Regions from separate parts of the Alitiscatomonas aceti genome, predicted to be linked through region 1. Evidence: predicted binding sites of a transcription regulator. Region 1 holds the regulator's gene; the other holds the start of a gene.

Region 1 (9,136 bases):
CTGGGGAGAATGGAGTAAACGGAAGAGGTAAAGATATCCATAAAAACCTCCTATGATACAATGAAAATGGTGTCGCAAGCCAAATTCAAAAATCATAGGAGGTGGTCCAAATGGACGAAAGCTTTTCTATAAGTATGAAGTATGCGTCCGGGAAAATATTATAAGCAGATGCCATTTATGAGAGAAATAATGTTATATCATAGGGATTGTGATTTTGTGTGGAAAATCGGAATATCAAGAATGGTTTTTGAAAGTTCTTTGTGGGATTTATTTGGAAGCACATAAAGGTGCTATATTCTGATGTAAGGGATCCTGGCCAATGAATTGTTATTTGCTTGGAGCATAATAAATTTCGAGCCGTAATTGTGCAAAATATGTTAAAAAAGGTTGTGAATCCTACTTATATGGGAAATGAAGCATCAAGGAAGGAGAGAATGTAGTGGGGAGTATTATGATTGAACTAAAAGGCAAGCTGATATATAAATCCAATATCCTTTTTACCATGTTTGCTGCGCTAGCCTCAATACTGGTACAAATAGCATTATGGCAATATCTGTATCGGGACGATGCTGCGATGATGGGGTATATGATGGGGTATGTTATCTACGCAAACGTAATTCGGACGATATATTCGAATCAAATATACCATATCCTTGCCGGAAAAATACTAAATGGCGATTTTCTCGCCGGTGGTCTACTCCGTTACCATATGGGGCCGCTTAGGTATGTGCATTGTAGCTTTGCTTTTAGGGCACATTTTATTTTCTCTTATATTTGCCATCATTGGTTTTACTGCTTTTATTTTTGTTGAAGTGTGGGCACTTCGGCGACTTCTTGAAGATACGGTGCAGTTTTTGTCTGGAGCGCTACTGCCGATTGCGTTATTTCCCGATCCGCTGAAAAAAATAGCAGAAATTTTACCATTTCATTATCTCTATGATTTTCCCTTACAGCTATTATTGAAAGAAGAGGTGGCTCAAACAACGATTATCAGCATTTTTTTGGGGATCATTGCGTGGATAGGTGTCTTTGGTCTTCTCCTGCATGTAGTATATAAACTTTCGGTTCGTTTTTGCGTCGTTCAAGGGGGCTAAATGGTGAATCCAATAAAAACCTACTTGCTATATGTAAAAGTTTTTTTAAGGCTCGAAGTGAATATAAGGTCGGCTTTGTGTTGGGGATCATAGCGAATTTCTATTGTTATTTTCTGACATTCCTCTCGTTTTGTGTAGTAGTGAGCAGATTTCAGAATATTGCTGGATGGGATTTTGAAGACATGTCCATTTTGTATGGATTAAATTTATGTTCTTATGCAATTGCGGGAACCTTTGTCTGGTATAGCGTTTATCATTTAGAAAATGAAATTACCACAGGGAAGTTAGATTTGTATTTAACACGCCCAATGAGCGTACTGGGACAGCTGATATGCAGCCGATTCGGCGATACTTTTATCGGGCAGATTATTGTGACGCTTATGTTTCTTATTAACGCATTGATAAAAAATTCAGGCATACTTTCATGGCAGATGGCAGCTTATCTGATATGTACCCTGTTTGGCGGAGTTGCTTTGCAGATGGGTGCCATGATTCTTATGGGAGCACTTAGCTTTTGGACTTTACGTTCCGAAAGAATTGGAGAATTATTTTATTATCAGCTCCGCGCTCTGACACATTATCCGCTTGTTATTTATCCGGGCTGGATCAAAGTCCTTTTGACAACAATCGCGCCATGGGCATTTATTAGCTATTACCCGGCCTTGATTGTTTTAAATAAAGCGGTAACGAAATGGGAATATGTTTGCGGAGTTGTATCGCCGATGATTGGATTTTTATTCCTGGGAGCATCTGTTTTCGTATTCCATTGTGGTTTAAGACGCTATACGAGTGCAGGAAGTTAAAGGGGGATCCTATGAAGGAGAACCAGGTAATCATAAAAGCGGAGCATTTAAAAAGAACTTACAGAATAATGGAAAACAGCGGCGGCTTTCTCACACATTTTTTCTCGAACCGCTATAAAGAAATCGCGGCAGTAGATGACATTTCCTTCGAAATTAAACGTGGAGAAATCGTCGGCTTCATTGGGCCTAACGGTGCCGGCAAATCTACGACCATTAAAATGATGACGGGAATTTTAGCTCCCACTGGCGGAAAGGTAGAAGTATTTGGTAAAGAGCCATATAAGCACAGAAAGCTTCCTGTATACTTTAAATAGGCCAAGAGATTGACACAAAAAGATACCTCAAGTAAATTTGGATTATTACTGACCCGACCGTTAGTAAAATTCAAAAAATACAAGAGGTATCTAACATGAATCTTAAGGGCACAAAGAAGAAAAATCAAGTATCAAATGTAAATATTTTCGAGCAGCAGGAGCTTTTGAAGAAAATCGAGGTGATTAGAGAAAATCTAAAAGCTTCAACCTGGCATGAGTTGGAAACCAAAGGTAAGTTTGATAAGAACGCAAAAATCAGTTTTATCTGTGATGATGTGCTTATTTTAGGATGCGATGTAGGCAGTGAAACACACTATCTGAGAGCAATTGATACCAGAGGCAGAGAACTTAGTAAGTCCGCTTTTTCATTCGGCAATCATGCAGATGGATTCAACAAGGCGAAGGAATGGGCAGTAAAGATAGCGGCTGAAAACAATAAAAGTCAGATCGTTCTCGGTCTGGAGCCGACCAGCCATTACTGGTTTTGCCTTGCAACCTGGATGATCTCAAATGGGATCAGTGTGGTTCAGGTAAATCCGTATGCCGTAAAGCAGACAAAGGAACTTGAGGATAACAGCCAACTGAAGGATGATAAAAAAGATCCTAAGCTGATTGCGAATCTGGTAAAAGATGGAAATTTTGGGATGCCATATCTTCCAGAGCAGCTTTACGCAGATCTGAGGCGGTTGTCCATGTTCCGTGACCAGTTGAATGAGGACAGGATTCGGTCGATTAACCGACTGCACCGGGAACTGAAAAGCCGTTCCTGTCTTATCACCTATCTGGAAGACGGACGGTGCAGCTTTTCCAATAATCTCAGTGAAAATGCAATCCGTCCATTTACCGTTGGCCGCAAGAACTGGCTCTTCTGTGATACTCCTAACGGAGCCCAGGCCAGTGCCATTGTATACTCAATGGTAGAAATGGCAAAAGCGAATGGAGTAAATGTCTATCACTATCTTACCTATCTTCTTGAAAAAATGCCATCGGATAGGATGAGTGATGAGGAATTAGAACTCCTGGCTCCGTGGAATGAAAATGTTAAAACTGAAATCCAATGCCGTGTAAACGACACAAATCAATCGGATGTGAATTGTCAAGGTACACCGGCTACTGAAAAGCAGTCGGGTAATTTTTTAACTATGGCTGAATTTTAAGCGATTACCTTTTAAATCAGAGTTTTTGTACCGTTCGATAAACAAATGCAATAGAGGCATACTTTTCTTTTTGTATATTTCACGGAATTCTCGAACACAATGCATCAACTCTCTAAGTTGGGGATATTTCTGTAAAATATATGCCTTATGGTTTTTGCTAAGTTCCATTCCCATCCAAAGATAACGGAATATACCGTTTCGTGAAAGGTGGTCATATTTTTGTAAAGCCTTTTTGTTTTGAAGTGCTTCAGGTGAAGAACTTTTGTAAATTGCAACATCAATTTGGAATCGCTCTATGATTTTATTCATATAGTCATATGCTGCAGATTGACCGCCTTTATATCCTTTTTCAATAACATTGCGATATACATCTTTTCGACTGATGCCAGAAGTTAAAGCTTTGACAATATAATCATAAAACTGATCCATTCTGCTATGAAAATCTTTTTTACAAAGTGCTTCATATTCTCCATTGAGATATTTTGTTACTGTATTTCTGCTGCAATGTAATACTTTAGAAATTTGGCGTTTACTGTATCCGGCAGAATTATATTCCTTTATCGCAGTGTACAGTTGTACCCTTTTTTGATTATATTCGTTAAGGTTATCCACACTGTATGGCTTTTTTTTTACCATCGTTTTCAACTGATGGTTCTGCAATGCTGTTAGAATCAGATGGAATTCTGATATCAACGGGCAATACAGAACTTATAGTATTTCTTATGGCCTCTAATAAATTTTGATGAAGATGAAATCTGTCAGCAATCTGCATAGCCTCGGGCAATATTTCCTTTATGGCTGCTGAATAAGCACTTGCCCGATCTCGTGTCACCGCTTTTATATGTTTATTTTTACTTAACCATTCTTTTAGTGTTTTACCATCACGCCCATCTAAAATTGCCACTGGTTTATGTGTTGCCTCATCTACAATAATTGTCCCATAAGTATGCCGTTTCTTAAATGCAAAATCGTCCACTCCAATAATACTTCCACATGGAACTTCCGGTTGTGCTGCATATCGTTTCGTTAACAATCGGATAATGCTATCACCACTGGTTTTCAGATTCATAGAACGGCAGATACGAGCACTACCTTCACAGTTTGTTTCCAATGCCAAAGTGCATATAAAATCTTCACAACGCTCTGTCATACGGCTGTAATAATTCAAAAAACCATCTACATTCTCAACAAAGGTTGTAACATCACAGGAAGAATCGTCGCACTGATACTCGGAAGCATTTACAATTAAATACGTGGTTCTACCCAAAATCGGAAGATCTTGAAGTTTTCTTTTATAAGTACCATGTTTATGTTCTGAAAGCACCCCGCACTTGGGACATGTACAATTTTTTGATTGTACAGAAACATGGATATAAATTTCTTTTTCGTTTTGAGTTACTTCTGTGATGCCTATTTCTTCAGGGTAAAATTTTTGTAATTCAAGAGTATCTTTCATCTGTTTCAATTCCTTCCATAATGACAAAATTCCTAAGATAATTTTATCATTTTAGCACTTGTGTTCCAATCCCATTTACGGATAATTGCGGATGAACCAGAATCGTCCGGAATACTCAAGCTGATGGCTGTCATATCCACGATCTGCAAGCACACTGCTCCCTTCTATATTTATATGCTCCAGTACCGGTATGGCAAAAATCCCGTCATCAATCCATTTACGGAAGCGGCTGTATACCGAATTCCAAGGTCCATAACGTTTTGGAAGGTCATGCCAGGGAGCGCCGCTGCGTGTGATCCAGACCATTCCGTTAAGCATGGAGCGGTTATCCTTTGGGGGACGTCTGGGTTTTCCGGTCTTTTCCAGAGGAAGTAAGGGTGCGATCTGTTTCCATTCCTGATCTGTCAGTTCGTAACGTCTTAACATAATACCAGCCCCCTTTTTCTTTATTCTGCCATGAAAAAGAGGACGTAAATAAACGTTTTGTATACTTTTTAATTTTCATACACGCTCTAACCATAGCAGAGAACTCCTTTATGTGATTTTTGTTGTGATGACTAAAATATAACACAAAGGAAGTATCTCTGCTCTTTAAATATTCCGTTGCGGCACATGTATTGTAATCCTACACACTAAGGTAAGCGTAATTTCCTCCCGATCCACTTGACAAGGATTTGACAAAATGCATAGATATGCTATAATGTTAACATCGGCGTACCGGGGCGTGCTGCCCCTGTGCGAAGGTGCTATTTGATCGTTACACAGGAAGGTGAAGACACAACATGACAGAAGAGAGACAGATTTCAAAGGCAGTAATTTCCAGGCTGCCCCGGTATTACCGCTATCTGGGCGAGCTGATGGAGGAGGGGATCGAGAGGATCTCGTCCAACGAGCTGAGCGCCAGGATGAAGGTCACCGCCTCCCAGATCCGCCAGGATCTCAATAACTTCGGCGGCTTCGGGCAGCAGGGATATGGATATAATGTAAAGTATCTTTATACGGAGATCGCCAGGATCTTAGGCATCGACCGGCAGCATAACCTGATCATCATCGGAGCCGGAAACCTGGGCCAGGCCATTGCCAATTATACCAACTTTGAAAAACGCGGCTTCATGATCAAGGGAATGTTCGACATCAACCCGCGGCTCATCGGCCTGGTGGTGCGCGGAGTGGAGATCCGCAGCATTGACAATCTGGAGCAGTTCATTGTGGACAACGAGGTGCAGATCGCGGCCCTTACGATCCCCAAGTCCAAAGCGCCGGAGATCGCAGACCGTCTGGTCCGGGCAGGGATCAAGGCCATCTGGAATTTTGCCCATACGGACCTCAACGTGCCCGACGATGTGGTGGTGGAAAACGTTCATCTTTCAGAGAGTCTGATGCGTCTTTCCTACCGGGTATGCAGTATGCAGGACGAGCGGGAGCGGAAGGAACGGGAAAAAACAGTATGATCCTTGGAACGGGCTGTGATTTAGTGGAAATTGAGCGGATGAAAAAAGCCTGTGAAAAAGAGGCTTTTTTATCGCGTGTGTATACAGAAAGGGAGCGCCGGCAGGCAGGGGGGAAAGCCTCTGTCCTTGCCGGCGATTTTGCTGTGAAGGAGGCTGTGGCCAAGGTCTTCGGGACGGGCTTCCGGGACTTTATGCCAGGGGACATCGAGGTCCTCCGGGATGAGCTTGGAAAGCCCTATGTGAACCTGTATGGCAGGGCCAGAAAGACAGCAGAAGAAAAGGGGATCCTCCGGCTGGAGGTATCCATTTCCAATACAAGGGAGTACGCCATGGCCTTTGCCGTGGGGGAAGGAGAGTGACGGAATGAAGGATCTGCTGAATGCCGCAGAGATGAAGGCGGTGGATAAAAGAAGCATCGAGGAATACGGGATCCCATCTCTGGTACTGATGGAGCGGGCGGCCCTGGAGGTGGTAAAACGGGCCGGAGAGCTTCTGGAGCCGGGGCTTTCGGGGAATGAGGCCCTGGAATACGGTCCGGGAAGGGAGCGGCTTTTAAAGGAAAGGAAACGGAAGACGGTCTGGGCAGTCTGCGGGTTTGGAAACAACGGGGCCGACGGCGCGGCGGCGGCCAGGATGCTGACGCTCCAGGGCTTTTCCTCTGTCATCCTCCTTCCGTCCCAGGAGGGAAAGCGGAGCCGGGAGCTGGAGGTCCAGCTTTCGGTGGCGGAAAAGCTGGGGATCCCCATCCTTACCCTGGGCGATCTGCTTCCAGAGGCCTGCGATCTGATCATTGACGCAGTGTTTGGCATCGGGCTTTCAAGGCCGGTGGAGGGCGTTTATAAGGAGCTCATCGGCCTCATGGAGGAAAAACGGCAGCGGGAGCTGGTCCCGGTGGCGGCGGTGGATATGCCGTCGGGCATCAGCTCGGACACAGGGGCTGTCATGGGCTGCGCCGTAAAGGCGGATGTGACTGTGACCTTTGGCATGAGGAAGGTGGGCCAGGCCCTGTTTCCGGGCCGGGAATACTGCGGACGGCTTTTTGTGGAGGACGTGGGCTTTGTGCCTGAGGATCCGGAGCAGGCCGGAGAGCACGTCCATGCCCACGGACCGGAGGATCTTATGGAGATCCCCAGGCGGCGGGCGGATTCCCACAAGGGGACCTATGGAAAGATCCTGGTGATCGCCGGAGCAAAAAACATGGCGGGAGCCGCGTATTTTTCTGCCCTGGCGGCGTACCGGACCGGAGCTGGGCTGGTGAAGATCATGACGGTGGAGGAAAACCGCAGTGTGATCCAGGAGCGGCTGCCGGAGGCGGTGCTGTCCTCCTTTGATCCCCAGTGGGCCAGCGAGGAGCCAGGGGAATTTAAGGAGTATATCCGTTCCCAGACGGGCTGGGCCGACGCCATCGTCCTGGGCCCCGGACTGGGCCAGGAGGAGTATGCCAGGACACTGGTGGAGGCAGTCTTAAGCGACGCCTATGTGCCCATCGTCATGGACGCCGACGCGGTGAACCTGGCTGCCAGATATCCGTATCTGAAGGGGTATTTTACAGAAAATATCATTCTGACGCCCCATGTGCTGGAATTTTCCCGGCTGACGGAAAAGCCGGTGGAGGAGATCAAGGAGGATCCCCTGGCAGCGGCCAGGGAGTTTTCGGACCAGTACGGCGTCACCTGCGTTTTGAAGGATGCGGCCACGGTGACGGCCAGAAAGGACGGAAAGCTGTTTATAAACTTAAGCGGCTCTCCGGCCATGGCCAAGGGAGGATCCGGGGATGTGCTGACAGGGGTCATTGCGGGACTTTTAGCCATGGGAATGGACGACTGCGAGGCGGCGTCCCTGGGCGTTTATGTCCATGGGCTGGCAGGAGAAGCGGCTGAGAAAAAATACGGCGTTCACTCGGTCCTGGCCGGAGAGCTGGCAGGCTGTATCGGAGAGGTGGTCAATGGAAATGTATAAAAGAGCGTATGTGAAGGTGGATCTGGACCGGATCCGGAAGAATATGAAGGCGATCCGGAGCGTGCTGCCGGAGGGAACGAAGATCATCGGCGTGGTAAAGGCCGACGGCTACGGCCATGGGGCGGTCCAGACCGCGAAAGCCATTGAAGAGGACGCCGCAGGCTATGCGGTGGCCACGGCGGAGGAGGCACTGGAGCTTAGAGGAAATGGGATAAAAAAGCCGGTGCTGGTGCTGGGCCCGGTGCCGGAGTGCCAGTATGGGAGCATGGTGGAGCAGGAGATCCGGACGGCAGTGTTCGATCTTACGCGGGCAGAACGGCTTTCGGAAACGGCGGTGTCCCTGGGGATGACGGCCAGGGTCCACATTGCGGTGGACACCGGGATGAACCGGATCGGTCTGAGGCCCGGCCGGGAACAGGCCCAGGTGGTGAAGGAGATCGCCGGACTTCCAGGGATCGTGACAGAGGGCATGTTCACCCATTTTGCCAGGGCTGACGAGGCGGATAAGACCTCTGCCCGGGAGCAGATCCAGGCGTTCCTGGATTTTTCCCAGATGGTAAAGGAAGCGGGAGTTTCCATTCCCATCCTTCACTGTGCCAACAGCGCCGGGATCATGGATCTGAAGGAGAGCCATGGAACGGCGGTCCGGGCCGGGATCATCCTGTACGGCCTGTATCCGTCGGACCAGGTACAGAGGGAGGCTCTTTTTCTGGAACCGGCCATGGAGCTGAAAAGCTTTATTACCTATATAAAGGAGATCGGACCGGGAGCGGCTGTGAGCTACGGAGGGACCTTTGTGGCGGACCGTCCCATGCGTCTGGCCACTGTCAGCATCGGCTACGGAGACGGCTATCCCAGGAGCCTTTCCAATAAAGGGGAGCTGCTGGTCCATGGGACGCGGG
Region 2 (23,645 bases), on a different contig from region 1:
GGTTTTCTTCGGACATATCCCGGTAGAAGCGGGGCAGCTCCGAATAGCGCATGGGGCCGTAGAAGGCAAAGCCCTGGGCAATGGCTTTTCTCTCGATGCCGCTCATATGCCAGGAGTTCCAGGTGAAGTGGTCAGCCGGGTTTTCGATCTTGAAGATCTCGGGGACCCACATGAGGATGCCGCCGCGGAAGTTGACGTTATAAAGCTCCGGAAGCCTTTTGGCGATCTCCGCATCCACAGCCACCGGAGTGCTGGTAGTCCAGGCGTAATCGACCCAGTCGCCGGATTTTACGGTTTTTGCCGCTTCGCTGGCGGACACAAGCTTGTCCTGATACATTTTTCTGATATCCATGGTTTAGGACCTCATTTCTAAGATATTCTTTCACTGTCCGGAGCCAGAAACCCGGGCAGAATTTTTATTCATTTTTCATTTTAGCATTTTCTAAATGGACGGTCAATAATTTCACGAAATTATAAAAAAAGAAGGCTGAATGTTTATAAAAAATACATGAAAAACCATGCTTGTTATTTGACAGGCCAATTATTTGGTGATATGATTATGATACATCATATTGTCGGAGGATACGGGCTTTTTCCGACCTCCGGCGATGGTATAATGAGGAGGAAAATCATATGGCAAAGAAAATCGTACTGGCAGGTGCATGCCGTACAGCCATCGGCACAATGGGAGGCGCTTTAAGCACCGTACCGGCGGCTGATCTGGGCGCGGTTGTGATCAGGGAGGCCTTAAAGAGAGCCGGTGTGGCTCCCGACCAGGTGGACCAGGTCTACATGGGCTGTGTGATCCAGGCCGGACAGGGACAGAACGTGGCCCGTCAGGCTTCCATCAATGCAGGACTTCCCATCGAGGTTCCGGCAGTTACCATTAACGTGGTATGCGGCTCTGGCTTACAGAGCGTCAACATGGCAGCCCAGATGATCGAGGCAGGCGATGCAGATATCGTCGTTGCCGGCGGCTGCGAGAACATGTCCCTGGCTCCCTATGCGATGATGAAGGGCCGCTACGGCTACCGCATGGGCAATGCCGAGCTGGTGGATACGATGGTAAACGACGCGTTATGGGATGCGTTCAACCACTACCACATGGGAATCACTGCCGAAAATATCTGCGATCAGTGGGGACTCACAAGAGAAGAACTGGACAAGTTCGCTATGGTGAGTCAGAACAAGTGCGAGGCTGCCCAGAAGGCAGGCGCATTTAAGGATGAGATCGTTCCGGTGGAGGTAAAAACAAAGAAAACCACCATCCTTGTAGATACGGACGAGGGCCCCAGAGCCGGCTCCAATATGGAGGCTCTTGGAAAGCTGCGTCCGGCGTTTAAGAAAGACGGTATGGTGACCGCAGGCAACGCCTCCGGCATCAACGACGGTGCAGCAGCCGTTGTAGTGATGAGCGAAGAGAAGGCGAAGGAGCTGGGCGTTACTCCCATGGCCACATGGGTAGCCGGAGCCCTTGCAGGCGTTGAGCCCCGTATCATGGGCATCGGTCCCGTGGCTGCCACGAAGAAGGTAATGGCAAAGGCTGGAATGGAGATCGGCGATTTTGACGTGATCGAGGCCAACGAGGCATTTGCCGCCCAGTCTGTGGCAGTAGGAAAAGAGCTTGGTTTTGATCTGGAAAAATTAAATCCCAACGGCGGAGCCATCGCCCTGGGCCATCCGGTGGGAGCGTCCGGCTGCCGTATCCTGGTGACCCTGCTCCACGAAATGCAGAAGATGGATGCAAAGACAGGTCTTGCAACGCTCTGCATCGGCGGCGGCATGGGCTGCGCCACCATCGTAAAGAGGGATTGATCTTAAACTGAGCAGGAGGCGACCGGAATGAGCTTTGTTACATACGAGCAGGACGGATATGTTGGCGTGATCACCATCAACCGCCCGGAAGCTTTGAATGCGTTAAATGTCCAGGTATTAAAGGACCTGGATGCTGTGATCGACAATATCAACCTGGATGAGACAAGGGCCGTCATCGTGACCGGAGCCGGGGAGAAGGCCTTTGTGGCCGGAGCCGACATTGCGGCCATGAGCACTATGACCGTAAAGGAAGGCCGTGAATTCGGAAAATTCGGAAACGATATCTTCAGGAAGCTGGAAACGCTTCCGATCCCCACCATTGCGGCTGTCAATGGATTTGCCCTTGGCGGCGGCAACGAGCTGGCCATGAGCTGTGACATCCGCTACTGCTCCGACAATGCAGTGTTCGGGCAGCCGGAGGTGGGCCTGGGGATCACCCCGGGCTTTGGAGGAACCCAGCGCCTTGTGAGAGTCGTTGGGACCGGAAAGGCAAAAGAAATGGTATTCACCGGCCAGAACATCAAAGCCGATGAAGCATACCGGATCGGCCTGGTAAACGGCGTATACCCCAGAGAGGAGCTGATGCCGGCAGTCATGAAGCTGGCACAGAAGATCGCGTCCAACGCGCCCATTGCCGTGAGAAACAGCAAGCGTGCGGTAACGGACGGGTTCCTCTCGGATCTGGACCATGCCATCGCCATAGAGGAGCAGTATTTCTCCGAGTGCTTCGAGACAGAGGACCAGAGAGAGGGAATGAAGGCTTTTCTTGAAAAACGGAAGGTTGAAAAATTCAACAACCGGTAATGGCGGGGGAGCTCCCCCATAAACGTAAGGAGGCAGAATCATGAAGGTTGGTGTGATTGGAGCCGGAACCATGGGTTCCGGAATCGCACAGGCATTTGCCCAGACAGAGGGCTATGAAGTAATGCTCTGCGATATCAATGAGACGTTTGCTGCAAATGGTAAAAATAAAATCGCAAAAGGGTTTGAAAAAAGGATCGCCAAGGGGAAGATGACCCAGGAGGACGCAGATAAGATCCTTGCAAAGATCACCACAGGTGTGAAGAATATCTGCGGAGACTGTGATCTGATCGTGGAGGCTGCCATTGAAAATATGGAGATCAAGAAGCAGACCTTCAGAGAGCTGGACGCGATCTGCAAGCCGGAGTGTATCTTCGCTACCAATACCTCTTCCCTGTCCATCACAGAGATCGGAGCAGGCATTAACCGCCATGTGGTGGGAATGCATTTTTTTAATCCGGCTCCGGTGATGAAGCTGGTGGAGGTCATTGCGGGACTGAATACGGCTCCCGAAGCGGTTGAGGCGGTAAAGAAGATCTCTGAGGAGATCGGAAAAACGCCGGTACAGGTGGAGGAGGCCGCCGGTTTTGTCGTAAACCGGATCCTGATCCCAATGATCAATGAGGCCATCGGTATTTACGCCGAAGGCGTTGCGTCTGTGGAGGGCATCGATACAGCCATGAAGCTGGGCGCAAACCATCCCATGGGCCCCCTGGCCCTGGGCGACCTGATCGGCCTGGACGTGGTCCTGGCCATCATGAACGTTCTGGAAACAGAAACAGGAGATCCCAAATACCGTCCCCATCCGCTTCTTAAGAAGATGGTGCGCGGAGGCCTTCTGGGACAGAAGACCGGCAAGGGATTTTATGACTATTCCCGCTAGGAATTACCGGGAAGGAAAACGGGTCCAGCCCGCGGGGATTCCCACGGGCCGGACTGTATGTCTGGGAACATAGAGAGGATGCCGCATCCACATTCTCTTATGTTATATATGATACAATTCACAAGGAGGAACTAAAAACATGGATTTTACATTAAGTAAAGAGCATGAGATGGCGAGAACATTATTCCATGATTTCGCTGAAAAAGAAGTTAAGCCTCTCGCTCAGGAAGTTGACGAGACAGAGCATTTCCCGAGAGAAACCGTTGAAAAAATGGCTAAGAACGGTTTCCTGGGAATTCCGGTTCCGAAGGAATACGGCGGACAGGGCTGCGACCCGCTCTGCTATGCAATGTGCGTAGAGGAGCTGTCCAAGGTATGCGGTACCACAGGCGTTATCGTTTCCGCACATACCTCTCTTTGCTGTGATCCGATCCAGACCTACGGTACAGAAGAGCAGAAGCAGAAATATCTGGTTCCGCTGGCAAAGGGCGAAAAGTTAGGCGCATTCGGCTTAACTGAGCCGGGCGCTGGTACAGATGCCCAGGGTCAGCAGACAAAGGCTGTTCTGGACGGCGACGAGTGGGTACTAAACGGCTCCAAGATCTTTATCACAAACGGTAAAGAGGCTGACGTTTATGTGATCATCGCTGTTACAGGAATGGTTGAGAAGAGAGGCAGAATGCAGAAGGAGATCTCCGCATTCCTGGTAGAAAAAGGAACTCCGGGATTCAGCTTCGGTACAAAAGAGAAAAAGATGGGTATCAGAGGATCCGCTACATATGAGCTGATCTTTACAGACTGCCGCATTCCGAAGGAAAATATGTTAGGAAAGCAGGGCGAGGGCTTCAAGATCGCTATGCATACTCTTGACGGCGGACGTATCGGTATCGCTGCCCAGGCTCTTGGCCTTGCAGAGGGCGCTCTGGAGAGAACCATCGAGTATGTAAAGGAAAGAAAGCAGTTCGGCCGCGCGATCGGTCAGTTCCAGAATACACAGTTCCAGCTTGCTGATATGGCGACAAAGGTACAGGCCGCACAGTACATGGTATACCGCGCAGCCGTTGCAAAGGCAACACAGAAGACATATTCTGTTGAAGCAGCTATGGCAAAACTGTATGCAGCAGAGGTTGCTATGGAAGTAACAACCAAGGCTGTCCAGCTCCACGGTGGTTATGGCTACATCAGAGAGTACGACGTAGAGCGCATGATGCGCGATGCGAAGATCACAGAGATCTATGAGGGTACCAGCGAAGTTCAGAGAATGGTAATCTCCAGCGCTCTGTTAAAATAAGATCTGACAGCACGAAAAAAACCGGAAAATAAACGAATAATTAAGGAGTGAAATACAGTGAAAGTAGTTGTTTGTATTAAACAGGTGCCGGATACTAAGGGCGGCGTAAAGTTTAAACCAGATGGAACTCTTGACAGAGCAGCAATGCTCACAATCATGAACCCGGATGATAAGGCAGGTCTGGAGGCAGCTCTCCGCTTAAAGGACCAGTATGGTGCAGAGGTTACAGTTGTTACCATGGGTCTTCCGAAGGCTGAGGAGGTTCTTCGTGAGGCTATGGCTATGGGCGCTGATAACGGTATCCTCGTTACAGACCGTGTGCTCGGCGGTGCAGACACATGGGCCACATCCCAGACTCTGGCAGGCGCTTTAAGAAACCTGGATTACGATCTGATCATCACGGGCCGTCAGGCGATCGATGGAGATACCGCACAGGTTGGACCGCAGATCTCCGAGCATCTTGGGATCCCGGTAATCAGCTATGCACAGGAGATCCAGATCGACGGCGATTCTGTGATCGTAAAACGTCAGTATGATGACAGATATCATATGTTAAAAGCAAAGATGCCGTGTCTGATCACAGCACTTTCTGAATTAAATGAGCCGCGTTACATGACTCCGGGCGGAATCTTTGACGCATATAAGAAGGACATCACTGTATGGGGCAGAAACGACTTAAAGGACGTTCTGGACTCCAACCTGGGTCTGAAGGGATCCCCGACTCAGATCGCAAAGGCATCTGACAAGGTAAGAAAGGGCGCCGGTGAAAAGGTTGTTCTGGATCCGACAGCTTCTGTAAATTATATTGTGGACAAACTTACAGAGAAGCACGTGCTGTAAGATACAGCTACGTCAAAAAGCGAATTCATAGAATAAAGAAAGTGGTGAACAGTAATGAACTTGGAAGAATATAAGGGTGTATATGTCTTTGCGCAGCAGGTTGATAACGAAGTGAGCAGCATCGCTTTGGAGCTGATCGGCAAAGGTAAAGACTTAGCAAAAGATTTAAATACTACTGTAACAGCAGTTTTAGTAGGTTCCAACGTAATGGGACTGACTGAGATCCTTGGCGAGTACGGCGCTGACAGAGTCATCGTTGTAGATGATCCGGAATTAAAAGAGTACAGAACTGAGCCCTATACCCATGCTCTGTCCTCTGTGATCGAGAAGTACAAACCGGACGTATTCCTGATCGGTGCAACAGCCATCGGCCGTGACCTTGGTCCCCGTGTCTGCGCACGCATCCATACAGGTCTGACCGCTGACTGTACACAGCTGGATATCGGCGATTTCCCGCTGGTTCCCACACCGGGCAAGGAGCAGAAGCACAACCAGCTTCTTATGACCCGTCCGGCATTCGGCGGAAACACCATCGCAACCATCGCCTGCCCGGAATTCCGTCCGCAGATGGCAACCGTTCGTCCCGGTGTTATGCAGAAGCTTCCGCGTGAGGCTGGAAGAAAGGCCGAGATCGAAGAGTTCAATCCCGGATTTGTTCCCAACGAGAAATACGTTGAGATCATGGAAGTCGTTAAGGCTGTTTCCAACGTTGCCGATATCATGGATGCAAAGATCCTTGTTTCCGGCGGCCGCGGCGTAGGAAGCCCGGAGAACTTCAAGATCCTCGATGAGCTGGCTGAGGCCATCGGCGGCACCGTAAGCTGCTCCCGTGCAGTTGTAGACGCTGGCTGGAAGCCGAAGGATCTTCAGGTTGGACAGACTGGTAAGACTGTTCGTCCCCATGTTTACTTTGCCATCGGTATCTCCGGAGCCATCCAGCACGTGGCTGGTATGGAAGAGTCCGACATCATCATTGCCATCAACAAAGATGAGTCTGCTCCGATCTTCGACGTTGCCGATTACGGCGTAGTAGGCGACCTGAACAAGATCGTTCCGGTTCTTACCCAGAAGATCAAAGAAGCAAAAGCAGCAGCTGGCAAATAAGAGCGAAGCTGAAACATAAAATCTGATCAGAATAAACAACCACATGTGGAACGGAAGTACAATCATTAGAACGGGAATACATAAAAGAGGACGGAAAGACACTTAGCAGAACGGAAAAACATAAAAGAGGACGGAAGGACATTTAGCAGAACGGAAAAACATAAAAGAGGACGGAAGGACACTTAGCAAAACGGAAGAACATAAAAAAGAACGGAAGAACAACTTTTAGAACGGTATGACCATAAGAAGCCTGACCGTGTCCAGTGAACTGGCCGGGAGGGCTTCTTTTTTGTGCAAAGAATGCACGTCATTTCTTTTTTACACAGATTTTATTATAACAGGGTGATAGATTACACAATTCGGTGGTAATCTTGAAAAGAAGTTTCAGAGTGGAGTCAGATCGTACTCTGAAAACAATAAATGTGTAAAGGGGTTTTTTATGGAAAAAATCTATATCCTGGATACCAATGTACTGATCCAGGCACCGTATGCCGTCGAATGCTTTGAGGAAAATGAAGTGGTCCTGCCGATGACTGTTTTGGAGGAGCTTGACAATCTGAAAAAAGAAGAGGGAGAAAAGGGGGCGAATGTCCGCAGGGTGATCCGTATTCTGGATGCTTACAGAGAAAAGGGAAATCTGCTGGAGGGAGTGTATACGGGGCATGGCGGTATCCTGCGGGTGGAAAAAAATTATCTGAACGTAGAACTGCCAGAGGATCTCCCAGATCATAAATCGGACAATCGGATCTTGAAGGTCTGTATTGGATTGTCAAAGGAGAGTCCGAAACAAGTGATCCTTGTGACAAAGGATATTCTTCTGCGTATCAAAGCGCAGCTTCTTGGAATCCAGGCAGAGGACTTTACAACAGAACAGGTGGCTGGGCATGAGGAGCAGTATCTGGGGCGGAAAGAAGTATTTGTTCCAGAGGTTCTGTTTAAGGATTTTAAGAAAAAAGGAGTACCGGTGGAGAGCGTATACTGCTGTGACAGTAATGGAGCGTGTATCCATCCGGAATTGTTTGAAAATGAGTTTATCATTTTAAGGGCAGACCAGTCATCCAAAAAGACCCAGCTGGGGAGGGTTGAAAAAGGCATTATCCGGAAATTAGAATACAGGAAGTCAACGCCGTATGGTGTCAGTCCAAGAAATGTAGGACAATATTTCTTCCAGGAAGCCTTAATGCAGCCGGCAGAAAAAGCGCCGCTTGTTATTGTAAAGGGAATGGCAGGAACGAGTAAGACATTTTATTCCCTGGCGGTAGGCCTGGAAAAGGTGCTCAATGATCCGTCCGGGGAGTATCGGAGGATCCTGATCTGCAGGCCCAATGCGCTTTTTGACTCTGACATTGGTTTTCTTCCGGGAAACGAGCAGGAAAAGATCTCTCCATTGATGCGTCCGATTATGGACAACCTGGAACAACTGGTGGATTCCAATGACCGGGAAAGATATTCGGATGAAAGAGAATTGCAGGACAAGATACAGGAGATTTTCGATAGGGGGCTGATTCAGACGGAAGCCCTGACTTTCATCAGGGGAAGGTCGATCCTTAAGACGTATCTGATCATAGATGAGGCGCAGAACATGACCCCGGCGCAGATCAAGGGAATCATTACCCGTGCAGGAAAAGAAACGAAGATCATTCTCCTGGGAGATCCCAATCAGATCGACCGTCCCTATCTGGACGACAGGACCAATGGGCTCAGCTATGCGGCGGAGCACATGAAAGGAAGTCCATTATGCTGGCAGATCACTCTTTTGCCGGAGGAGTGTGAACGGTCATCTCTGGCCACGGAGGCGATCCAGCGTTTGTAGGGAATTTCATGGGATATGGAGAAAATAAAAGGGAAAAGAAAATTAGAATTGTAAAAAGATTTTACAGAGATTAACGCGGATATTGAGGAAAATGGATTTTGGGTAAAGATGCTGTTACAGGAGCAACATTTGTTCTGTGTAACGGCATTTTTATTATGATTTTCTATGGTTATTGAGAGGAAAAGCTTTTCCTTTTTTAAAAGAACTGAGATTTCAGATCAAGTGGGATATTGATCTCCATATGCCGGGCAGGTGAGGGATACCCTGAAGGATTATCTGTAAAAAACTGGAGTTCTGGAGGGCGTTAAGAAGGCGATGAGACGGGGAAAAGAAAGGGGAAAATAATTGAAACTATTTGTCAGATGGAATATACTATAATATAGACCGGCCATGCTCTATTGGGATCTGCGCGGAGCAGGCAGCCATTGACCACGACAGGAAAATGACATTGAAGGAATTATTGCCGGAAAGGTGGGACAGGAAATGGGATTAAAGAGATTAACGGATCGGATCTATTATCTGGAACATGAATCGGAAACAGACAGGCCGATGTTAGCTTATATCAGGGGAGATAAATGGTCTCTGGCCATTGATGCGGGATATTCGTCTTCTCATGTGGCAGATTTTTACAGGGCCATCGAAGCAGAGCATTTAAAAAAGCCGGATTTTACTGTGATCACCCATTGGCATTATGACCATAGCTTCGGGATGCATGCGGTCAGCGGGGTCAGCATTGCCCATGAAAAGACCAATGAGTTTCTGAAAAAACAGCAGGAAGAGGCGGAGGACTTCGGTTATATCGAAGCGCTGAAAAGAGAGGACATCCATTTCAGAAGAGAATATGCAGATCTGGACAGGCTGGATATTGTATTGTCAGACCTGGAATTTTCGGACAGAATGACCGTGGATCTGGGAGGAATGACCGCCCGGATCTTTCATACAGAAGCGCCGCATTCAGAAGACACGGCCTGTATTTATATACCGGAAGAGAAGGTCTTATTTTTAGGTGATTCCACCAGCGAAGACTTTTTTAACGATGGATATATGGATCGGGACAAGCTGGCTTCATTGATCCGGACCATCCGTTCCATGGACTGTAAATACTGCATACTCAGCCATTGTGAACCGCTGGGGAAGGAGGACCTGCTGTGCTACCTGGAAAGCATCCTGTGATAGCGGCGGATCACAGCCAGAGCTTTTTCCTCCTGGGTCGGAAATAAAAGGAAGTTTTATTGTAAAAAAAATGCCAATCCCGTTAAATGTTTAATTACCTCCGAATCACTGGCTTTTTCTGAACACTTATGTTACACTGGCCTTGGGTTACAGCAATTCACGGTTATTTACTGCAAAAGTCATTGCCATCCAATGAAAAAGGTATGTTTTTTATAGGAGGTACATTTGCAATGGCAATTCAAATTGGCATCAACGGATTTGGACGTATAGGAAGAGTCGCATTCCGCATCGCCATCGACAAACCGGAAGAGTTTCATTTATGCGGGATCAATGTCCGCAACGCAAATTTAGAGTATATGGTATATATGATCCGATATGATTCCATATTCGGCCGCTTTCAGGGAACCCTGGATACGTATGAAAACGGGATCGTCGTAAACGGACAGAAGATCCCGGTATACTCTGAGAGCGACGCCTCGCTGATCCCATGGGGAGAGTGCGGAGCCGAGTACATCATCGACGCCACCGGCGCTTTCTGCACCACAGAAAAGGCCATGGCGCACATCCGGGCAGGCGCAAAGAAAGTGATCGTAACGGCGCCGGCCAAGGACGATGTGACTCCCACCTTTGTTATGGGCATCAACCATGAAACATACAGACCGGATATGATGGTGGTCTCCAATGCATCCTGTACCACAAACTGTCTTGCCCCCATCTGTAAAGTGCTTGAAGATCATTACGGTATTGAATATGGACTCATGTCCACGATCCATTCTGCAACAGCAAAGCAGAAGGTGGTGGACTGCAGATCCTTAAAGGACTGGAGAACGGGCCGCTCGGTGTTTGGAAACCTTATCCCATCCACCACAGGAGCAGCAAAGGCGATCTCTCTGGTGATCCCTTCTTTAAAGGATAAAATGAACGGGATTTCCTACCGTGTTCCGACTTCCGACGTTTCCATCGTGGACCTGAACGTGGCGTTAAAATCGCCGACATCCTATGAGGATATCTGCCGGAAGATGAAGGAAGCCAGTGAAAATGAGCTTTCCGGGATCCTGGACTATATCGAAGACGAGGTGGTATCTTCGGACTTTATCGGCGATTCCCACGCCTCCTGCTTCGATGCAAGGGAAGGCATTCAGGTAAACTCCCACTTTTTTAAGCTGATCGCATTCTATGACAATGAATGGGGTTACACCAGCCAGATTTTCCGTCTGATCAGATATATGAATCGCGTGGACCTGGCATAATCCTGCCGAAGATCAGCTGATACAAAAGGCAATGACCGGAAAATGCAGAAATAGCAGCCGTACCCAGACCATATCTCTGTAAGGGACATATACATTCGTCATTACGATTATGAACCATACGATTAAAAAAGAAGCCGCGATGCTGCGGCTTCTTTTTTATGGAATACTCCTGGTACAGGTTCATGCTGCCGGGCGTTCCATATGACCCGGACGGTCTTCCGGTCAGTTTAGGAAAAGCTGGACCCAGTGATCTACGCCGCGGCTGTCCTTCACATGGCCGATGCCGATCCGCGAGTATCCGGGATTTAAGATATTGGCCCTGTGGCCGGCGCTGTTCATCCAGACGTCCATGACCTGCTCTGCCGATCTCTGGCCATAAGCGATGTTTTCCCCGGAGGCGCGGAAGGAAGCCCCGGCTTCCGAGAGGGCGGTGGAGAAGTCTCTTCCATCGGGCCGGGTATGGGAAAAGGAGATCTGGATCTCCCGGGCGCGGACTCCTGCGGCTTTTGAGGCCTCCGGATCCAGGGAAAGGGAACCAAGACCGGCCCGGGCTCTTTGGGCGTTTACCAGAGCGAGTACCTGGGCTGCGGGGGTCTCTGCTTCCGGCTCCTGGACGCCGCCGTCAGTTTCGGGTGAACCATTGTTTTCCGGGGCGTCCGGCAGTTCCGGAGACTGGGGAGCGTCTGGCTGTTCCGGGATCAGAGGAGTATCCGGCCATTCCGGTGCCTGGGGTATGGACGGCTTTTCCGTACATATGGGGAAACGGATCAGGCCCGAAAGTCCTGGAAGGGTTCCCACCGCCGGGGCAGGGACGGAAAAAACGGCGGCCACACGGCCCGGCGCAGCCAGGTATGGATCCTGGGCTGCCTGGGAAGAAAGTGGAGCGGCTCCCGCAGCGGCCAGGACGGCTGCGGCTGTTATAGCATAAAATCCTGTTTTTTTCATATGGGTACCTCCTTGTATTACGAAAATGTTACGAAAATGTTATAAAATATTACAAAACAGATCTTACCATACAATTCCTTCCATTGCACCAGGGAAGGGATGGAAGGGATGGAAGTCCGTTCCAGAAATGGAAAAAGGAGGTCCGGAATACCGGTATAAAAAAGAGCGCATATCCCATACTAAAAAATGGGGTGATCATATGCCATATATTTCTCCGAATGTCAGAGAAAAATTCAACAGCCTGTCGCCGGAGCTCCAGGATGTGATCCTAAGCCGCGGAGAGGATATCCAGTCCATCCACGACCTGATCCGCATTCTGGACAAAATTGTAAAGGAAGGCGAAGGTTAACCAGTGTGAAAATCCATTGCAGGCACATACTGAAGGGGAGGACAAAGTCAGTCCCGAAAGGAGTGTGCGCAATGGATTTTTGTACGTGTAAAAATGGAAATGTCCCGGCGGCTCCGGTCCTGGCCATGGTCCAGGCTCCAGTCCAGCCCTGGGAGACCCTGTACGATCCAGAAAAAGCCCTGCGGGAGGGCACCGTGTTCCCGTCCCTGGACCAGCCCTTTTATGCGGCGGAGAAAGGAGGCGGGCTCCATGGATAACAATATGGACCGTATGCAGCTTATGAAGAAGATCGGGGAGGCCAGCTTCATGGTCAACGATCTGACTCTGTATCTGGATACCCACCCCACAGATCAGGAGGCTCTGAAGGCGTTTTCGGAGGCATCGAAAAAGCGGAGGGAGCTGATGGAGATCCGCGCGGACCAGTTCGAGCCTCTGACCATGGATCTGGTATGCCCGGATACCAACAACCAGAGCAGAAGTCTCACAAAATACCCGGACCAGAAGCACTTTACCTGGTCAGACGGACCAATGCCATGGGAAGGAGGCGCTTTATAATGTGGAATTATGAGAAACGGCTGCAGTATCCGGTGAACATTAAGAATACGTGTCCCAGGACAGCGTCTCTGATCTTAAGCCAGTTTGGCGGCCCCGACGGGGAGCTGTCGGCATCCATGCGGTATCTGGCCCAGAGATATTCCATGCCCTGTAAGGAAGTGGGCGGCCTCCTGACGGACATCGGCACCGAGGAGCTGGGACATCTGGAGATCATCTGCGCCATGGTTTACCAGCTCACCAGGAACCTGACTCCCGAGCAGGCAAAAACGGCCGGCTTTGACGCCTATTATATCGACCATACCACAGGGCTCTGGCCGGCGGCAGCGGCAGGCATCCCCTTCAACGCCTGCGAGTTCCAGAGTAAGGGAGACGCCGTCACAGATATTTTTGAAGACCTGGCGGCGGAACAGAAGGCGCGGGTGGTCTATGAGAACCTGATCCGGGTCATCGATGATCCGGACGTGCTGGCCCCGCTGAAATTTTTAAGGGCCAGGGAGATCGTCCACTTCCAGAGGTTCGGAGAGGCCCTGGAAAAGGTCAAGGAGAAACTGGATCCGTCCAACTATTATTATTTTAACCCCGAGTTTGACAAAAAGCTTTTAAAATCATAAGAAGAACCCTGGCCCGGAGCCCGGATCTGAGCTTCCGGGCCGGATTTCTGCTCTGAGAAGGGGATCTGAAAATTGTTCCTAAAAAAAATCCAGAAATCGACAGCAACCGCTTGCAAAAACCATATGAATATGATAGAATAGTGAAAATTTGGGCTAAAATAGAAAAGCCCGGATAACAAAAAAGAAAGGGTGGCGTCATGAAGGCATATTTAATACTGGAAGACGGAACTGTGTTTGAAGGAACAAGCATCGGCTCCTCCAGAGAAGTAATCAGTGAAATTGTGTTTAATACATCCATGACCGGTTATCTGGAAGTCCTTACCGATCCCTCCTATGCGGGACAGGCAGTGGTAATGACTTATCCTTTAATTGGCAATTACGGTATCTGCCGTGAGGACATGGAGTCCAGACAGGCATGGCCGGACGGCTATATTGTCAGAGAATTATCCAGAATTCCCAGCAATTTCAGAAGCGGGGACACCATCGATCATTTCTTAAAAGAACAGGATATTCCAGGTATCAGCGGAATCGATACAAGAGCCCTTACGAAGATCTTAAGAGAAAAAGGAACCATGAACGGTATGATCACCACCAACGGGGACTATGACCTGGAGGAAGTGAAGGAGAAGATCCGTCAGTATACGGTGAAGGGCGTTGTGTTAAAGACCTCTGTGAAGAAGCCCTATGTGCTTCCCGGAGACGGAAAAAAGGTTGCGCTGCTGGACTGCGGTGCAAAGGACAATATTGCCCGGAATTTAAATAAGAGAGGCTGCGAGGTGACGGTTTATCCGGCAGATACTCCGGCTGAAGAGATCTTAAAGACCAATCCCGACGGGATCATGTTATCCAACGGCCCCGGAGACCCGGCCGAGAACGTGGGGATCATTGAGGAAGTAAGGAAGTTATATGAGTCCAGCGTTCCGATCTTTGCCATCTGTCTGGGCCACCAGTTAATGGCCCTGGCTACCGGAGCGAAGACGTATAAGCTGAAATACGGCCACCGCGGTGGAAACCATCCGGTCAAGGATCTGGAAACAGGACGGGTATACATAACCTCCCAGAACCATGGCTATGCAGTCGATGAGGAAAGCCTGGATCCCAGCGTGGCTGTCCCGGCATTCGTGAACGTGAACGATAAGACCAACGAAGGCTTAAAGTATGTGGGAAAGAATATTTTCACCGTGCAGTATCATCCGGAGGCCTGTCCCGGTCCTCTGGATTCCGGATACCTGTTTGACCGCTTTATGCGTATGATGGAGGAGGGAAGATAATGCCAAAGAACCCAGATATTAAGAAAGTACTAGTGATCGGCTCCGGCCCCATTATCATCGGCCAGGCCGCAGAGTTCGACTATGCAGGAACCCAGGCCTGCCGTTCCTTAAAGGAGGAGGGCGTGGAGGTCGTGCTCTTAAACTCCAACCCGGCCACGATCATGACCGATAAGGACATTGCCGATAAGGTATACATTGAGCCGCTGACCACAGAGGTGGTGGAGCAGCTGATCATGAAGGAAAAGCCCGACAGCGTTCTCCCGACCCTGGGCGGCCAGGCCGGCTTAAACCTGGCCATGGAGCTGGAAGAGGCCGGTATCCTTGCAAAAAATAACGTGCGTCTCATCGGAACCACGCCTCTGACCATCAAAAAGGCCGAGGACCGTGAAATGTTCAAGGAGACCATGGAAAAGATCAACGAGCCGGTGGCTCCGTCCGAGATCGTGGAAAGCTTGGAGGACGGTCTGGCCGTGGCAGAAAAGATCGGCTATCCGGTGGTGCTTCGTCCGGCCTATACCCTGGGCGGCTCCGGCGGCGGTATTGCAGAAGATCCGGAGCAGTGCGCTGAGATCCTGGAAAACGGCCTGCGCCTTTCCCGTGTGGGACAGGTCCTGGTGGAGCGGTGTATTGCCGGCTGGAAGGAGATCGAGTACGAGGTAATGCGCGACGGCGCCGGAAACGTGATCACCGTCTGCAACATGGAAAACATCGATCCGGTGGGCGTTCATACCGGCGACTCCATCGTTGTGGCTCCGTCCCAGACCTTAGGAGACAAGGAGTACCAGATGCTCCGTACCTCCGCCTTAAAGATCATCACTGAGCTGGGGATCACCGGCGGCTGCAATGTGCAGTACGCGTTAAATCCCAACAGCTTTGAATACTGCGTGATCGAGGTAAACCCCAGAGTGAGCCGTTCTTCTGCACTGGCCTCCAAGGCCACCGGCTACCCCATTGCAAAGGTTGCCGCCAAGATCGCCCTGGGCTATACCTTAGACGAGATCAAAAACGCCGTAACGAAAAAAACCTACGCCAGCTTTGAGCCCATGCTGGACTATGTAGTCGTGAAGATGCCGCGTCTTCCCTTTGATAAATTCATCAACGCCAGCCACAGCCTGGGAACCCAGATGAAGGCTACCGGCGAGGTCATGAGTATCTGCACCAGCTTTGAGGGCGGCCTTATGAAGGCCATCCGTTCCCTGGAGCAGCACGTGGACTGCCTCCTTTCTTATGACTATTCCGGACTTACATCCGCGGAGCTTAAAGAGGAGCTGAACCGTGTGGATGACCGCCGGATCTGGGTCATCGCCGAGGCCCTGCGCCGCGGCTTCTCCTATGACATGATCCATGAGATCACAAAGATCGATATCTGGTTCATCGACAAGCTGGCGATCCTGGTGGAGATGGAAGCTGCCCTTAAGGCCGCCGGAAAAGATCTGACTCCGGAGCTCTTAAAGGAAGCAAAACGCATCGAATTCCCGGATAACGTGATCGCAAGGCTCACAGGTCTTTCCCAGGATGAGGTAAAGGCCATGCGCTATGAGAACAACATCCGCGCCGCCTTCAAGATGGTGGATACCTGCGCCGCTGAGTTTGCGGCTGAGACGCCGTATTACTACTCCTGCTTCGGCAGTGAGAATGAGGCGGACGGAACCACCAGCAGGAAGAAGGTGCTGGTCCTGGGCTCCGGCCCCATCCGGATCGGCCAGGGCATCGAGTTTGACTTCTGTTCCGTACACAGCACCTGGGCCTTTGAGAAAGAGGGCTATGAGACCGTCATCATCAACAACAACCCGGAGACCGTCAGCACGGACTTTGATATTGCCGACAAGCTGTACTTTGAGCCTCTGACTCCTGAGGATGTGGAGAGCATCGTGGATATCGAGAAGCCCGACGGAGCCGTTGTCCAGTTCGGCGGCCAGACAGCCATCAAGCTGACGGAGGCTTTGATGAAAATGGGTGTCCCGATCTTAGGAACCGCAGCCGAGGACGTGGACGCGGCCGAGGACAGAGAGCGGTTTGATGAGATCCTGGAGCAGTGCGGCATCCCCAGACCTAAGGGGCAGACCGTATTTACAGCAGAGGAGGCCAAAAAGGCAGCCAACGAGCTGGGTTATCCGGTACTGGTGCGCCCCTCCTACGTTCTTGGCGGCCAGGGCATGCAGATCGCCATCTGCGACGAGGATATCGACGAGTTCATCGGCATCATCAACCAGATCGCCCAGGAGCATCCGATCCTGGTGGATAAATATATCATGGGCAAGGAGATCGAGGTGGACGCCATCTGCGACGGCACCGATATCCTGATCCCGGGTATCATGGAGCATATCGAGCGTACCGGTATCCATTCCGGCGACAGTATCTCCGTTTACCCGGCCCAGAGCATCACTGAGGGCAATAAGAAGACCCTGGTGGAGTATACAGAAAAGCTGGCAAGGGCCCTTCATGTAAAGGGAATGATCAACATCCAGTTCATTGTGGACGGAGAGGATGTTTACATCATCGAGGTAAATCCCCGTTCCTCCAGAACGGTTCCCTATATCAGCAAGGTAACGGGGATCCCCATCGTTCCCCTGGCGACCCAGATCATCTGCGGCCACACCATCAGGGAACTGGGCTATACTCCCGGACTCCAGAAAGAGGCCGATTACTTTGCGATCAAGATGCCCGTATTCTCCTTTGAAAAGATCCGCGGCGCAGACATCAGCCTGGGGCCGGAGATGAAATCCACCGGAGAGTGCCTGGGTATCGCTAAGACCTTCAACGAGGCCCTTTATAAAGCGTTCCAGGGCGCAGGTATCAAGCTGCCCAAGTATAAGAACATGATCATCACTGTCCGCGATTCCGATAAGGAGGAGATGGTGGACATTGCCGCCCGCTTCAAGGCCCAGGGCTACCGGATCTTCTGTACCAACGGAACCGCCCGGTACCTGTACCAGAAGGGCGTAGTGACCATCCCTGTGCGCAAGATCGAGCAGGAGTCTCCCAATATCCTGGATCTGATCCTGGGACATGAGATCGACCTGGTCATCGACATCCCGGCCCAGGGAGCCGAGCGCAGCCACGATGGCTTTATCATCCGCAGAAACGCCATCGAGACCGGCGTAACGGTCCTTACAGCCATTGATACGGCCAGGGCCCTGGTGACCAGTATGGAGAACCGTGCCCAGGAGCTTACGCTCATCAATATCGCAGACATCTAAATCCATAAATGATTATCCATTATGCATACCGCCTTCGGGTGGTATGCATAAAAATTTATACGGAATGGATAAAATGCATATTTTTTCAAAAAATCTCTTTACAAAAGAATATTTATGCATTATAATGCGTAACATAAACAAAGGCCACCAATAAATGGCCGTTGGAAACTGCATATATGAAGCATAAAAAAAAGAAAAGAGGAATAATTATGAAAAAGCATGTATTTGTGGCAATGGCAGCGATGATATCCATGGCATGGATGACCGGATGTTCCGGCGGAGAAAGCAAGGAGACTGCAGCAGATACGAAGGCAGAGTCCTCCGGCACAGCAGCTGCGGCAGAAGAGACTGAAAAGGCCGGAGATGGAAGTGAGGCAGAAGCCACCGTGTCCGCCGTGGATGTGGATCCCGAAAGCCGTCTGGGAAAGATCCTGGCTTCTGGAAAGATCACCATGGGGACCGCGCCGGATTTCGCTCCCATGGAGTTTAAAAACGTTGGCGCGAAGGGCGTCGAGTACGTGGGCTCCGATATTGAGCTGGGCAAATATATCGCTGAAAAGCTGGGAGTGGAGCTGGAGATCAAGGCTATGGAGTTTTCCGCGATCCAGCAGGGACTTGCCTCCGGCACCATCGATATGGGAATCTCCGGATTTGCCTATACTGAGGAGCGTGCCGAGACCCTGGGACTTTCGGACCGTTACAACATCCAGTCTGAGGATAAGGGCCATACCCTTCTGGTGCTGAAGGAGGATGCGGCTTCCTATAAAACAGCGGAGGATTTTTCCGGAAAGAAGGTCGTAGCCCAGAATGCCTCCCTGCAGCAGTCCCTGGTGACAGAACAGCTTCCGTCGGATATCCAGTTCCAGCCAGTTACAGCTATCACCGACGGCGTTCTGATGCTGACCACAGGGAAGGCCGACGCTCTGGCAGTCTCCTACGATAACGGAGAGATGCTGATGAAGTCCTACCCGGAGATCGCCATGACGGAGTTTAAATTTGATCATTCCGACGAGGGCAATGTCATCGCCGTTAAAAAGGGCGAGGATGAGCTTCTGGAGGCCTTAAACGGGATCATCGCAGAGGTCAATGAATCGGGCCTTTACAGCCAGTGGACCGAGGAAGCCCGGGCTCTGGCAGAAAGCCTTGGCATAGAGATGAAATAGGCCGGAAAGAAAGGAGAAGATCCAATGGAATTTTTCACAGTTATGGGAAAGGTGTGGACCGAATATTCGTCCCTCTTCCTTCATGGCTTATGGATGACATTATATATGGGAGCTCTCACGGTGCTGATCAGCACCGTGTCCGGCTCTCTGATGGCGATGATGCACCGCAGCAGCTGGGGGATCGGAAGGTTTAAGCCCCTTCACGCTGCTGCCGTGGTCTACGTGGAGGTGATCCGGGGAACGCCGATCCTCTTACAGCTTTATTTCTTCTATTTTATGCTGCCCCAGTGGTTTCCGGCGCTGGATCTCAGCGAGTTCACCTGCGTGATGATCGCCTGCTGCGTCAACTCCACAGCCTATGTCTGTGAGATCGTCCGGGCCGGGATCCAGGCTGTGGACGCGGGACAGACCGAGGCGGCCCGGTCCTTAGGCTTAAACAGCCGTCAGGCCATGATCCATATCGTACTGCCCCAGGCAGTAAAAAATATCCTTCCCGCTCTCTGCAATGAGTTTGTGGCCATTGTCAAGGAAACATCCCTGGCATCCACCTTCTTTATCGGAGAGCTGATGACTCAGTTTAAGACCATCAACGGCATTACCTTCCGTGTTCTGGAGCCGTTGACCATCGTGGGCATCATTTATTTCCTTGTGACATTCGTTATGTCCAAGCTGATCGCATTACTGGAGAGGAGGATGAACGCAAGTGAGCGCTAGCAGTGAACTGATCCGTGTGGAGGATCTGCATAAATCGTTTGGAAGCCTTCAGGTGTTAAAGGGCGTGTCTGAAACCATCTCCAAGGGCGAGGTGGTCTCCATCATCGGTCCGTCAGGAGGAGGAAAGAGCACCTTCCTGCGGTGCCTGAACCTGCTGGAAACGCCCACCTCCGGCCGTATTTATTTTGAGGGCACCGACATCACCGACAAGAGCGTGGACATCAACCTCCATCGGCAGAAGATGGGAATGGTGTTCCAGCATTTTAATGTATTCAACAATCTGACCGTGGGGAAGAACGTGACCCTGGCTCCGGTGCTCCTGGGGAAGAAGAGCCAGAAGGAGGCCGATGAGATGGCAGCGGAGCTGTTGGCCCGGGTAGGCCTTCAGGAAAAGGCAGACCAGTATCCCAAAAAGCTTTCCGGCGGCCAGAAGCAGCGTCTTGCCATCGTCCGCGCCCTGGCCATGGAGCCGGATGTGATGCTGTTTGACGAGCCCACCTCGGCCCTGGACCCGGAGATGGTGGGAGAGGTGCTCCAGGTTATAAAGAGCCTGGTAAAGACGGGAATGACCACCGTGATCGTGACCCATGAGATGGGCTTTGCCAAGGAGGTCTCTGACCGGGTATTTTTCATGGACGGCGGGATCATCGCCGAAAAGGGCAGTCCGGACCAGGTGTTCAATCATCCGTCCAACCCGCGTACAAAGGAATTTTTAAGCAAGGTATTGTATTAAGAAGAAAACAGGAGGGGCAGAACCATGACCGACGAAAAAAAGAAGGTTTTAAGCTATATTGACGAGAAAGCAGACGTGATCATCGACACATCCGATAAGATCTGGGATTTTGCGGAGCTTTCCCTGAGGGAATTTAAATCCGGGGAGCTGTACGCCCAGGTATTAAAGGAGGAGGGCTTCGAGGTGGAGCACCCCTTCTGCGGCATTGAGACGGCGTTCCGTGCGTCCTATGGCTCCGGAAAGCCGGTGATCGGGATCCTGGCCGAGTACGACGCCCTCACAGGGCTTTCCCAGGTGGCCGGACAGCAGAGCCGTGAAGAGCTGGTATCCAACGGCAACGGCCACGGCTGCGGCCACAATCTTCTGGGAGCCGGATCCATGGCGGCTGCCTTTGCCATCAAGCACTATCTGGAGGAAAAGGGAGAGGGGAGCGGAAAGGTGATCCTCTATGGCTGTCCCGGCGAAGAGGGAGCTGCCACCAAGGCCTTCATGGCCAGGGACGGCGTATTTAAGGAATGCGACGCGGCCCTCACCTGGCATCCGGGAACAGAAAACCAGGTAACCTCCGGTACCTGCAATACCTGCATCCAGACAGAGTATAAATTCACCGGCGTTGCCTCCCACGCGGCGGGAGCCCCGGAGCAGGGCCGTTCCGCCCTGGACGCTGTGGAGCTGATGAACATTGGAGTCCAGTTCCTGCGGGAGCATATGCCGGATACGGCCAGGATCCATTATTCCATCACTGATGCCGGCGGAGATTCACCCAATGTGGTGCAGCCCAGGGCACAGGTGCTCTATATGGTGCGCTCCATCTGGGCCAAGGAGGCCCTGGCTCTTCAGGAGCGTGTGGACCGGATCGCCCTGGCTGCGTCCATGATGACGGATACCACCATGGAGAAGAAGTTCATTGACGGCTGCTCCAATACAGTTCCCAATAAGGTGCTGGAGAAGCTCCTCTGGGAAAACTTCAGCCAGGTGGAGATGCCGGAATATACAGAGGAAGAGATCGCCTACGCCCAGGCCCTCTGCGATTCTGTGGAGATGAAGGACAATAAGCTCCCAGGAGATTTTACAGAGGACAGCGAGGAGCTTTACGAATTTGTAGATAAAGCCTCGGAGCATGGGACAAAAGCCATCAACGACTTCCTGATCCCGTATTTCTATTCGGAGCATCCGCGCATGGGCTCCACAGATGTGGGCGACGTGAGCTGGCTGGTTCCTACGGCACAGATCAATACCGCCACATATCCGTCCAAGGCTCCGGGCCATTCCTGGCAGAACGTGTCCTGCGGACGCACCTCCATTGCCCATAAGGCCATGCTCATGGCCGGCAAGGTCCTGGCGGCAGCCGCTGTGGATCTGATGGAAAAGCCGGAGGTCTTACAGGCGGCCAGGGATGAATACGAGGCAAAAATGAAACGCTACGGCGGCTATTTCTGCCCGGTTCCCGAAGGCGCAGTACCGGTAGTTCCGGGTGAAAAGATGTAAATAAGGAAAATTGTAGATATAAAACAAGAGATTTCTCCTCGGATTCTGTCGGATTGGGCCGATTTATACAAAAAATGGAAGGCTATATAAAAAAATATCGGTAATCCTTTACAAAACCTATGGAATGGGGTATAATACGGTATGGTTGTTTAATATATAACAAACCGAAAGAAGAGGAGGAATTCAAAATGAAAAAATTAGTAAGCGTTCTTCTTGCAGCCGGCCTTGTAGCCAGCATGACAGCATGCGGCGGCGGCGATAAGAAGGAGTCCGCAGCAGCACCGGCAGAGACAACAGCCGCAGCAGCAGAGACAACAAAAGCAGACGAAAAAGAGACAGAAAAAGTTACAGAAGCAGTTACAGAAGCCGCCAAGGATTTAGCAGACGCAGGAGAGATCTCCGTATTATACTATACATACGGCGATACATATATCTCCAGCGTGCGTTCCGCACTGGATGCAGCTCTTGATAAGGCTGGCATCAAGTACCAGGACTACGACTCCAACAACAGCCAGACGACCCAGACCGAGCAGGTTTCCACAGCCATCGCAAAAGGAACCTCTCTTCTGGTAGTAAACCTGGTGGACAGCGGTTCTGACGACGCTGCAAAGAATATCATCGAGCTGGCAAAGGCACAGAGCATCCCGGTGATCTTCTTCAACCGTTCTGTAAGCGAGGAAGTCGTTTCCGCATACGACAAGGCTGTATTCGTAGGTACAGATTATGAGATGGCCGGCCATATGCAGGGCGAAATGATCGGTGAGTACCTGGTTGAGAATTACGATACCGTAGATCTCAACGGCGACGGCCAGATCTCCTACGTAATGTTCAAGGGCCAGGAGGGCAACGCCGAGGCAATCGCACGTACCCAGTTTGGCCAGGAAGATGCGGACAAGGTCCTGGAAGCAGCCGGCAAGAAGCCGTTAGCTTTCTATGACGCAAGCAACACAAACAAATATCTGGTTGACCAGGGCGGTCTGTGGTCCGCAGCAGCAGCTACCGAGTATATGCAGACGATCCTGTCCCAGTACAGCGAAGCAAACAACAACATGGTTGAGCTTGTTATCGCCAACAACGACGAGATGGCGATCGGATCCGTTACCGCTCTCCAGAACGCCGGCTACAACAAAGAAGGCGCTACTGTGATCCCGGTATTCGGCGTAGATGCTACTGACGCTGCAAAGGACGCGATCGCAGCCGGTACAATGACAGGTACCATCAAACAGGATGCTGAAGGTATGGCCAACACCATCGCCCAGATCACAGCAAACTATCTGACAAGCGCAGAAACATTTGAGGGTGTCGATGCAGCCAACGTAGTAGGAACATGGCGTGTGAATATTCCTTACGCTATGTACACAGGCGAGGAATAAAGTCATCGATGATGCGGCCGCACTTCGGTGCGGCCGTATTTTTTACGCGCGCATCGGCCAGATGAACATGTGCGCATGCTCATGTGGCGGCTGCCGCGGGAAAGAACAGGACCAGAAAAAGGTCCTGTTCTGCGCCATACGGAGATGACGTTTCCAGTATGACGAAACGGCGTATAGCGAAATACTTGAGAATCAGGAGGCGATGATTTGAGTATGAAAGACACAACAAATGCCACTGGATCGGGAAACCAGCCCGTGCTGCTGCGCATGGAG

The links. Region 1 encodes Rex, which represses fermentation and respiration genes when NADH is low (regulators of the CRP and FNR family bind a similar motif). Its sites were predicted from a motif close to ATTGTTAANTANTTAACAAT; they were not measured.
Region 2: gap (type I glyceraldehyde-3-phosphate dehydrogenase) is a predicted target of Rex. The motif match lies at 9,779-9,798, and genes of this name have one in related genera.

Annotation. Positions count from the first base shown of each region.
Region 1 covers NZ_JAOQJF010000048.1:7,159-16,294, reverse strand. Annotated here, with positions in the region: gene OCV69_RS15405 (ABC-2 family transporter protein) at 672-1,094, shown strand; gene OCV69_RS15400 (ABC transporter permease) at 1,172-1,897, shown strand; gene OCV69_RS17150 (ATP-binding cassette domain-containing protein) at 1,909-2,211, shown strand; gene OCV69_RS17145 (IS110 family transposase) at 2,307-3,368, shown strand; gene OCV69_RS15380 (helix-turn-helix domain-containing protein) at 3,348-4,013, opposite strand; gene OCV69_RS15375 (ISL3 family transposase) at 3,973-4,824, opposite strand; gene OCV69_RS15370 (transposase) at 4,900-5,250, opposite strand; gene OCV69_RS15365 (redox-sensing transcriptional repressor Rex) at 5,607-6,275, shown strand; gene acpS (holo-ACP synthase) at 6,272-6,634, shown strand; gene OCV69_RS15355 (NAD(P)H-hydrate dehydratase) at 6,639-8,234, shown strand; gene alr (alanine racemase) at 8,221-9,136, shown strand, end outside.
Region 2 covers NZ_JAOQJF010000001.1:114,857-138,501, reverse strand. Annotated here, with positions in the region: gene OCV69_RS00655 (butyryl-CoA:acetate CoA-transferase) at 1-352, opposite strand, end outside; gene OCV69_RS00650 (acetyl-CoA C-acetyltransferase) at 634-1,815, shown strand; gene OCV69_RS00645 (enoyl-CoA hydratase-related protein) at 1,843-2,619, shown strand; gene OCV69_RS00640 (3-hydroxyacyl-CoA dehydrogenase NAD-binding domain-containing protein) at 2,660-3,499, shown strand; gene OCV69_RS00635 (acyl-CoA dehydrogenase) at 3,639-4,790, shown strand; gene OCV69_RS00630 (electron transfer flavoprotein subunit beta/FixA family protein) at 4,848-5,630, shown strand; gene OCV69_RS00625 (electron transfer flavoprotein subunit alpha/FixB family protein) at 5,685-6,734, shown strand; gene OCV69_RS00620 (PhoH family protein) at 7,174-8,547, shown strand; gene OCV69_RS00615 (MBL fold metallo-hydrolase) at 9,031-9,720, shown strand; gene gap (type I glyceraldehyde-3-phosphate dehydrogenase) at 9,951-10,970, shown strand; gene OCV69_RS00605 (CAP domain-containing protein) at 11,193-11,915, opposite strand; gene OCV69_RS00600 (hypothetical protein) at 12,115-12,264, shown strand; gene OCV69_RS00595 (spore coat associated protein CotJA) at 12,336-12,521, shown strand; gene OCV69_RS00590 (spore coat protein CotJB) at 12,514-12,819, shown strand; gene OCV69_RS00585 (manganese catalase family protein) at 12,819-13,430, shown strand; gene OCV69_RS00580 (carbamoyl phosphate synthase small subunit) at 13,628-14,701, shown strand; gene carB (carbamoyl-phosphate synthase large subunit) at 14,701-17,901, shown strand; gene OCV69_RS00570 (transporter substrate-binding domain-containing protein) at 18,111-19,064, shown strand; gene OCV69_RS00565 (amino acid ABC transporter permease) at 19,089-19,778, shown strand; gene OCV69_RS00560 (amino acid ABC transporter ATP-binding protein) at 19,786-20,511, shown strand; gene OCV69_RS00555 (M20 family metallopeptidase) at 20,536-21,999, shown strand; gene OCV69_RS00550 (galactose ABC transporter substrate-binding protein) at 22,188-23,372, shown strand; gene OCV69_RS00545 (sugar ABC transporter ATP-binding protein) at 23,586-23,645, shown strand, end outside.